3 regions of the Bacillus sp. Bwzl_19 genome follow, and region 1 is predicted to be linked to each of the others. Evidence: riboswitches for the same ligand, from Rfam matches in the RefSeq annotation. Region 1 holds a riboswitch; each other region holds the start of a gene.
What was found. A riboswitch is a leader RNA that binds a small molecule or an ion and turns the genes downstream of it on or off. The one in region 1 is predicted to bind thiamine pyrophosphate.
Positions count from the first base shown of each region.

Region 2: it holds a riboswitch for thiamine pyrophosphate, as region 1 does, so the genes downstream of both, ACW5MY_RS08340 (acetylornithine deacetylase) here and tenA (thiaminase II) in region 1, are expected to answer to the same signal.
Region 3: it holds a riboswitch for thiamine pyrophosphate, as region 1 does, so the genes downstream of both, thiC (phosphomethylpyrimidine synthase ThiC) here and tenA (thiaminase II) in region 1, are expected to answer to the same signal.

Region 1 covers NZ_CM142729.1:1,155,210-1,158,491, reverse strand. Annotated here, with positions in the region: gene thiO (glycine oxidase ThiO) at 1-33, opposite strand, end outside; gene tenI (thiazole tautomerase TenI) at 17-634, opposite strand; gene tenA (thiaminase II) at 609-1,319, opposite strand; TPP riboswitch at 1,406-1,514, opposite strand; gene ACW5MY_RS06045 (monovalent cation:proton antiporter family protein) at 1,568-3,282, opposite strand, start outside.
Region 2 covers NZ_CM142729.1:1,572,927-1,576,208, reverse strand. Annotated here, with positions in the region: gene ACW5MY_RS08345 (YlmC/YmxH family sporulation protein) at 1-201, opposite strand, end outside; gene ACW5MY_RS08340 (acetylornithine deacetylase) at 262-1,542, opposite strand; TPP riboswitch at 1,615-1,720, opposite strand; gene ACW5MY_RS08335 (ABC transporter ATP-binding protein) at 1,726-2,523, opposite strand; gene sigG (RNA polymerase sporulation sigma factor SigG) at 2,651-3,282, opposite strand, start outside.
Region 3 covers NZ_CM142729.1:884,899-888,180, reverse strand. Annotated here, with positions in the region: gene thiC (phosphomethylpyrimidine synthase ThiC) at 1-1,322, opposite strand, end outside; TPP riboswitch at 1,442-1,552, opposite strand; gene ACW5MY_RS04670 (Type 1 glutamine amidotransferase-like domain-containing protein) at 1,602-2,300, opposite strand; gene ACW5MY_RS04665 (Na+/H+ antiporter NhaC family protein) at 2,381-3,282, opposite strand, start outside.

The DNA.
Region 1 (3,282 bases):
GCCGATAACCGCCGTTTCATAGTGCTTCTTCATAATCGGCCTCCCTTATTGCGCGTGCATACCGTTTTGCCGCTTCCTCAGGATTTTCAGCTGAGAAAATGCCTGACATGACGGCAATTCCGTCCGGTTTCGCCTGCTTTGCCTTTCCGATTGTCTGCAGTGTCACTCCGCCGATTGCGATTACGGGGATAGAAAGCGTGCTTTTAATATCTGAGAGCAGGCTGATGCCTCTTGCTTCAAGTCCTTGTTTACATTCGGTTTCAAATACATGGCCGAACACCACATAATCCGCATCTTCTTTTTCAGCTTGGACCGCTTCTTTCAGCGAATGAACCGAACGCCCGATATGAAGATGGGGAAATCTGTTTCGCACCTGTTTGACGGAAAAGCTGCGGGCCGGAAGCTGAACACGGTGTATATTGGCAAAAAGCGCGACATCCGCCCGGTCATTAATAACCAATTTGTCCTTATCGGCGCCGCCTTTTTTCAAAAGTGCCAAAAGCTGCATGATCTCTCCCGCTGTTTTGTCCCGCTCACGGATATGGATAAAGCTCACTTCATGCTGAATCGAAAGAATATCCTCCGCCAGCTCGGCAACGGGCTTGCGATTATCGGTTACCGCGTGCAGCTCCAAAGGACTCCACCTCTTTTCCGCCCTTTCCGGACCAGCCTTCTTTTTGATAAGCCATTCCCCAAAATTGATATTCATAATAGCTTGAAATCACAAAATTCTCTTTCATTTTCGCGCGGATTTCCTCTGTGCTGCTTTCAGCAATCTCGTTAAAACGGCTGATCTGTTCTTCGACTTGCTGTCTGAACCAGTCTCCGCCGTATGTGCCGATCCATTTTTCATAAATCGGATGTTCCGGTTTGCATTCCTTTAAGTGTTCGCCGACTTCATAATAAAGCCAATAGCAAGGCAGAAGCGCAGCTAAAATTTCTCCAAATTGGCCGCTCATCACCGATCTGTACATATGAGACGTGTAAGAATAAGCCGTCGGTGCCGGTTTAAAGGCCGCACGTTCTTCTTCTGTAATTCCTAAAAGCTCCGTAAACTCGCGGTGCAGCGCCATTTCTGCTTCATATGTACCCTGAGCGTGGCCTGCCATCCTGCCCGTCGTAAACAAGTCTTTGGCATATGCGGCTCCGAATGCCTGAACTTTTGCAAAATGTGTCAAGTAGTAGGAATCCTGCAGCACGTAATAGCTGAAACGGTCGATCGGCAGGCTTCCGTCACCGATTCCCGTTACAAACGGATGAACAAAACTTCCGTCCCACCATTCGGCTGCCGCCAGTCTGCACTCTTCAGAAAATGTCATTATGTCTTCCCCCCTGATAAAATAAAAAAACCACTTTCCCGCATCGGAAAAGTGGTTTGGAATTTATATGGATAAAAGGAACCCAAAAAAATACCGCTCCACTTCCCTACGCAGGTCTGAACCTGTTCAAGTTATGAGGGTCTAAAAGTCTCACTTTTATCTCAGCCCTTATGAAGGACACCCCTAGTGGTCATACGATTGATTATTTACTTGTTATGCCTTCTATCTTATCACGAATTGCAATTTGGTCAAGCTTCAAGAATGTTTCTCAGTTTCGACACGTAGTTACGCGAGCCCGTAACGATGAGACGGTCTCCTGTTTTCAGCCGCGTGTCTCCGTGCGGAACGATGCTGTCCACACCTCTGAAAATCCGGACGAAAATCACATCGCCCATCAGCGGAAATTCCCGGAGAATGATGCCGTTATACGCCGTGTTTTCCAGATTGATCTGATAAAGCGAAGACTCTTCGTTCGTCAGGAGGCTCATCACGCCGGGCGCCTCGATTAACGCGCGCAGCAGCGTTTTTGTAGACAGAAGGATAGAAAAAATACTGATGCCCTCTTCCTTCAGTTTTGTTTCATGTTCAACCGAGCCGACGCTCGCAATGATACGCTCAGTCCCTTTCTCTTTCGCGATTAAGGCGATTTCAGCGTTCACGTCTTCATTGCCCGTCGCCACTACAAGGATATCCGTTTTGAAAATATCGTGGGACTCAAGCGTGCCGGGCTCATAATCAGAAATGGTCTCAACCGAAAAAACGGATTCCGCAAGCTTTTCTCCGGCATTTTCCTGATCCACATGAACGACCCGAACTTCATATTCCTCATCAGGCAATTCCAGCGTCACCGGGAGCGTCATTTGATTTGCGCCGATAAATGTAATGCGCTTTTTCTCCTGCGGCGCACTTTGCCGTTTGTATAATTTTTTAAATCCGATCGGTGTGATGATGCTGGCAATAACCGCAACCAACGTCAGCGCGCCGGACATATTAGCGCTGATAATGTGGAGCCTTTCTCCGATCGTAGCCGCCGCGATGACAAGCGAAAGCGTGGATGTCAGCAAAAACCCCGAAGCAAACACGGTTCTTTTGTCATACCATTTCTTTAAATAAATCACCGGGAGCATTTTGCTGATAAACAGCGCAATCAGAAGCAGCGGGATCATCGTCAATATTTTCGGATCTTGGAAGAGCGTCCAAATGTCCAGTTTCACCCCGACCATGACGAAAAAGATCGGAATTAAAAACCCGTATCCGAATGAATCCAGCTGCTCCACCATCTCTTTATTCGGAGACAGAAGCGATACCAAAACGCCTGCTAAAAACGCGCCGAGAATATTTTCCGCCCCGAGAGATTCTGACAAAGCGACAAGCACGATAATCAGTGTGAAAATGGCTCTCGTGCCGATCTGAACGGTGCCTTTAGACATCGACTGCACAAATGAGCGGTGTTTAAAGATCCTGCCGAAGAAATACAGCACGACTCCCGCGGCAAAGAGAATCAAAAGAAGCCACATATTTCCGCTGTCTTCTCCGTAAAGAGAAGAGAAGAAAGCGAGCAGAATCATCGTAACCAAGTCCGCAATAACGGCGACAAGCAGAATGATCTGGCCGATGTTGGAGTTCATGATCCTTTCTTCTTTTAAGGTCGGAACCACCACTCCGAGTGATATCGTCGAAATAATAAGCGTCATTAAAAATGCGTTTTGAATAAAACCGGCTAAGACAAAGCCGTAGGACAGCAGCAATGATAAAATAAAGATGCCGAAAAATATAATCAGTGCGGCAGAAAACGTGTTGGGCGCTTCCTTGCCGTTCGGAAGGAATTGTTTTTTCTTCCCTTTCTCAAATGACGAAAAATCAATTTCCAAACCGCTTAAGAACATTAAAAAGATAAAGCCGAGGACAGACAGCGTCTCCAGCCACGTGTCTCCCTGAACGACGAGATTCAGGCCGCTTTTTC
Region 2 (3,282 bases), 420 kb from region 1:
AATTTTAACTATATTTCGCCAAGGAATGATCATTTCCTCTTCTTTTCCGAAAAAACCGAGAACTTTTCCGCTCCCGCCTAAAATAATCGCCTGAATTTTCCCCGTTGTCACGTTAATATCAATATCACCGATGCTGCCGAGTTTTTTTCCGTTCGACACGTTTACCACATCTTTTATTTGAAATTCAGATATGCTGATCATTCGTATCACGCCCTTCGCCCATTCTTTTTCCTATTATATGAACGGCCGGGCTGAACCTTGTCACATCGGGCAATCTTTTTTGCGGCTGCACCAGGTGAGGATAAAGCTCAGCATGACTTTCGTATAGTCTATAAGCTCATCAACGGACACTTCCTCGTTTACGGAGTGGGCGTTTTTTAAATCACCGGGCCCGTATATTACACTCGGAATCCCGGCATTATAAAGCCACCCTCCGTCAGTTACGGTTTGGGAAACATCAATGACCGGCTCCTGTTTTTTGACGGCTGAGTGTGAGGCCGCCAGGACAGAAACTGCCGGATGCTCCGGGTCGATTTCAAGCGCCGGGAACACCTCGCCTCTGTCTTCAATCATGGAAGAGCCGCCCCATTTGAACACCGGCCTGTTCTCCCTGAGCCACAGATCGCTGTCAGAGACACGATTTATATAGTCTTCGATTTCAGCGGCTGCTTGTTCGTGTGTTTCGTTCGGATAAAAGTGGACGGTAATCCATAATCTGCATTCATCGGCGACAAACGCTGCGTGCCTTCCCCCTTCAATGACGGCGGGGTTGATTGTATTGGTGCCGGGCGCAAAGCCGGGATAGCTTTTCGTTACCGCCCAGTGGCGCTCCAGCTCACCCAAGGCAGTGATGATTTTCGCCATTTTTTCGATTGCGCTCGCTCCGAATGCGCCACCGCCCGCATGAATCAGATTGCGCCTCATGCCGTCATGAAATGTTTTTTTGCTTTTCAATTCTATCCAGCCGGTGATTACACCGCCCTGCCCTTGAATATGCAGGCTGCTCGTATCGGCGACAACCGCAAAATCCGCGTAATAGCCGCGTTTGCAGCATTCCAGCGTCCCCGCCTCACCGACTTCTTCTCCGATCACAGACTGTACAATAAGGTCGCCCGCAAGCTTAATGCCCGCATCATGTATCAGCTGCAGAGCAAAAAGAACACACGCCAATCCCCCTTTCATATCAGCAGCGCCCCTTCCGATCAGCATGCCGTCTTTTACGAGCGGCTGAAACGGGTCAGTATCCCAGTCTTCACCCTGAACCTCGGCCACGTCAATGTGTCCGTTTAAAATCAGGCTTTGATGCCGGTTTGAATCCGTCCCTTTTAAAACGCCGACTACGTTCGGATCTTCCGGATACACATCCCACATATCGACCGAGCAGCCGGTTTCTTTTAAAAATCCGGCGACCCACTTCTGAGCTTCTGCCGTATTTCTTGCCGGCGGGGCCGGAGTCGGAAAGGCTATCAACCTTTCAGCAATATGTATTAAGTCGTCCCGCCGTTTTTCCGCCTGGTGCAGCAGCATGTCAAGCTGATTCATTGAAAATCTCTCCTTTGGCTGTATCAAAAAAACCGTTTCATCAAATGAAACGGGTAAAAAACGGATCTTCCTCCGCTTTTTTCACCGCTTCCCTCCGCCGGCATGATCCGGATCAGGTCCGTTAAGGGTTGAGACAAACGTCTCTCTCAGCTGCATGGCAGCACCCCCAGGGTGAACGTTATGTTATTTTACGGATGATGCCGCTTTTGCACGTGTTAAAAACGGGCGGCCGTTGTTCCATATGACATTGACAGGCATATCGAAAAACGCTGTAAGCCGCTCATCAGAAAGCATGTCTCTGATTTTCCCTGATGCGAACACCTCGCCTTGTTTTAAAAGCAGCGCCTGATCAAATACCGGCAGAATTTCTTCAGCATGATGGGTGACATAAAGGATGGACGGCGCATTTTCTTTTTCAGCGATAGACGTAATCGTGTCCAGCAGCTGCTCTCTTGCCATAAAATCCAGACCCGTCACGGGCTCGTCCAAAATCAGCAGTTCCGGATCAGCCATAAGCGCCCGCGCAATCAGCGCTCTTTGCCTTTCCCCCTGTGATAACGTCTCATACCTTCTGTCGGCGTAACTGATGGCGCCTAAATCCTTCAGAAGACCGATCGCTTTTTCCCTCACCTGTTCACTCGGGGTTTCGTACAGCCCGATTGAGGCGTACGCGCCGCTCAGGGCGATTTCAAAAGCGGAATCCGCGGCATATAATTTGTGCTGAAGTCCTGCTGAAACAAGGCCGATTTTCCTTCTGAGTCTGTCACCGAGCTCTGTTTTGCCGAAATGGTGGCCGAGCACCTGCATCTCTCCTGAAGTGGGGAAGTAATATGAGCATAACATATTCAGCAAAGCGGTTTTTCCGGCTCCGTTTAATCCGTACAGCACCCAATTTTCGTTTTTCTCAACGCGCCAGTTGATATCTTTCAAGATCCATTTGCCGTTTCTTTTTAATGATACATTGTCCAGATGTAAAATCATTGCGCTTTCCCCCGTTTATTTATTCAAATTTTCTTAAAACTTTTCATATTAGAATACATTACTTTTTTGCAGACGTAAACCGGCGCATGAAAAAAGCCTTTAACACAATGTTTAAAGGCTTTTTCCGTTATTGATGGATATTCTTATTCATTTGTTTAATGGCTGCCTTTTCAAGCCTTGAGACCTGAGCTTGGGATATGCCGATTTCTTCTGCGACTTCCATTTGGGTTTTCCCCTGGAAAAAGCGTTTTCGCAAAATCATTTTTTCCCGTTCGTTCAGTCGTCTCATGCCTTCTTTCAGAGCCAGCTCCTCAATCCATTGTGTATCCTTATTGCGCTCATCACTGATCTGGTCCATCACGTAGATCGGATCGCCGCCGTCATTATAAATCGGCTCAAACAGTGATACCGGATCTTGGATGGCGTCAAGGGCAAACACAATTTCTTCATGGGGCACTTCAAGAACTTTGGCGATTTCCTCTGCTGTCGGCTCCCTGCTTGTCTCACTGATTAACCGCTCTCTTACTTGAAGCGCTTTATATGCGATATCGCGAAGCGACCTCGAGACGCGGATCGGATTGTTATCCCGCAAATATCTGCGGATTTCTCCGATGATCATCGGTACAGCGTATGTTGAAAACTTAACATTATGGCTGAGGTCAAAATTATCAATGGATTTCATTAGTCCGATGCAGCCGACCTGAAATAAGTCATCAACATACTCTCCTCTGTTGTTAAACCTCTGAATGACGCTTAAGA
Region 3 (3,282 bases), 270 kb from region 1:
GCCGCGCCGATCGCAGAAGTTATGTGGTCATAACCCGGAGCAATATCAGTCGTTAATGGCCCGAGCGTGTAAAAAGGTGCCTCTTTACAAATTTCCAGCTGCTTGTCCATGTTTTCCTTAATTTTATGCAACGGCACATGGCCCGGTCCTTCAATCATCACTTGCACATCATGCGTCCATGCGATTTCCGTCAATTCTCCGAGAGTCTCCAATTCAGCAAATTGCGCTTCATCATTGGCATCCGCAATCGAACCGGGACGCAGCCCGTCACCAAGAGAAAAAGCAATATCATATGTCTTCATGATTTCACAGATTTCTTCAAAATGCGTGTACAGAAAGCTTTCCTGATGATGAGCAAGGCACCATTGCGCCATAATCGCCCCGCCGCGGGAGACGATCCCCGTCGTGCGTTTGGCCGTTAACGGGACGTAACGAAGCAATACGCCGGCATGGATGGTGAAATAATCCACGCCCTGCTCCGCCTGCTCAATCAGTGTGTCACGATAAATTTCCCACGTTAAATCCTCGGCAGCGCCATTTACTTTTTCAAGCGCCTGATAAATCGGCACCGTCCCCACAGGCACGGGGGAATTGCGGATGATCCATTCACGTGTCGTATGAATGTCTTTTCCCGTCGATAAGTCCATCATCGTATCGGCGCCCCAGCGAATCGCCCACGTCATTTTTTCGACTTCTTCTTCGATAGAAGATGTAACAGCCGAGTTGCCGATATTTGCATTGATTTTCACATGAAAATTCCGGCCGATAATCATCGGCTCGCTTTCCGGATGGTTGACGTTAGAAGGAATAATCGCCCGGCCGCTCGCCACCTCTTCCCTGACAAATTCGGGAGAAACATGCTCGCGTATTGCGATAAACTCCATTTCCGGCGTAATAATGCCCTTTCTCGCATAATGTAATTGTGTTATGTTTTTCCCTGCCTTGGCCCGCCGCGGCTTCCGCTGTAAACCGGGGTATTCGGCAGTATGATCTTCTTTTTTATAGCCGTTATCCTCAGGCTTCACAGTCCTTCCGGCATATTCCTCTGTATCGCCGCGCCCGGTTATCCACTCTGTGCGGAGCGGCCTCAGGCCTTCATGAATATGAATCTGTACATCCGGGTCTGTATACGGTCCGCTCGTATCATAAACACGGACCGGCGGATTCTCCTCTTCACCGAACGCCCCCGTTGTTGCACTGAGGCTGATTTCACGCATCGGCACTCGTATGTCAGGCGAAGAACCCTTAACATAAACCTTTTTACTGCCTGAAAAACTCGACATAATAGAAATGTTCGCTTGCTGTACTGATTGATTTTGCATACAAATCTCTCCTTTATCATTTGAATAACAGAACCAAGCTCAGCACCAGCACAAAAAACCGGGTTCTCTATAGAACCCGGTTTTGCAGTCAGAAAGAAACTATTATTGTTTCATCAACAATAATAAAACCTTTACTTCCCCACGCTGGTACGAACCAGATCAGGTCCAAAGGGTTAAGAAGCCGCCGCTTCTCTCTCAGCCCGCTCAGACGGGCACCCCCAGTAACTATGAATTTCGGTTTCATCGTAACATAAGTTGCATACAAAAAAAAGTATATTATTAAAATTCAGATAACGAAACGGTCTTAAGCTCTGTTTCCCTAACGCCTTCTTCGGTATCAAAAACCCGATACCCCTTTGCCGTTTTCCAGGAAGAGACAGCTTGGAACAGCTGACCGTCTTTATAATGCAGCGCAGCGCCGTCATCAGCGGCATAGCCCTCCCGGAGTTTCTTTTCTGAAATCAGACGGTGATACGCCGGTCTGCGCTCCGCCTCTCCGTTATAGTGAGGACAAAAGCTGCCCGGCAAAAACCCTAAAGCCCGCAGCTCTCTCAAATCTCCCGCTGAATCCGTCACACCTTCTTCAAACCAGCAAATCGCCCCGGCGCTGAGACCTGCCAAGATGATGCCGCTTTCCCAAGCCTCACGAAGAATAAGGTCAAGCCCCCACTCTTTCCATAAGACAAGCATATTACGGGTATTGCCGCCGCCGACATATATAATATCCTTCTTCATGAGAAAAGATCTGAGGTCAGAACGAGGCGGTTTAAACAGCGACAAGTGATCCGGCTCACACTCCAGCTTATGAAAGGCCTGATAAAACCTGGCGATATAATTCTCCGAATCTCCGCTTGCCGTCGGCAAAAAACAAACTCTCGGCTCTGATCTCACCGACTGCTCCAAAATATATTGATCCAGCACAAGATGATCCGGCTCCATGGAAAACCCCCCGCCGCCCAATGCAATAATCTGCTTCATCGTCCTCACCTCTTTTTTCTCAAGTATAACTTAAAAAGGCGTTATCCCATTCCGGATGCCGCCTTCAAATTATTTCTTTGTTATCTGAAAAATGAAAAGACACCGTATAAAACAACGGAGATCCCTGCAGCGATAAGCGCCGGAACAAGCTTCGAACGGGCATACTTCACAACATCGATCCCCAAAACCGTACAGGTTGTCACCGTATTATCACTGAGAGGGGAAGCAAACGCTCCAAATGTTCCGCTGGCAAAAACGGCCCCAATCGCTAATAATAAGCTGGTATGCGACTGAACCGCCAGCGTCACGCCGAGCGGCATTAAAAGCCCCCAAGTCCCCCAGGATGATCCGATAAAATAGGATATAACCGCTCCAAGTATGAAAAGAGATGGCGCAATAAACATATGTGGGATCCATGACGTTAAATGAGAAGTAACATATTTCGAAAAACCCAGATCCTCAGATACTGCTGTTACGGCCCAAATCAGCGATAACATAATTATAACGTTTACCAATTCGTTTCCGCCCTTAATAAAATGCGTCACAAGCTCGCTTGCGTGAAAACGCTGAAACATAAAAAGAGCAAATGCTGCAATAACCGCTGCCAATAAAGCGGTTAACATGACGCCAAGCATATCGCTTTTGATAAAAGCATTCAAAAACCCTTGTGCTTTTGAATGGCCGTCCCACCAGCTGAGAAACAGTGTTAACAGTAAAAACAGCCCGATTGGAATGATTAAATTCCACGGCCGAATCGGTGTTTCCTTAATATAAGCACGGTGCGCCGAATCTAACTCCTCCTGCTGGTCAGCATGTACATCCCCGCTCTTTTCGAACATCCCCGTATGTCCTCCGTGAATATCCGGGATCGTCCCTGTTTCCATGTTAAATGAGCCGGAGCCTTTTGAAAGCAATACACCGCTGTTCTGCGGAATCGGTTCCGTATGTTTACTATGTTCCCGAGAAGGAATTTGTCTGTTCC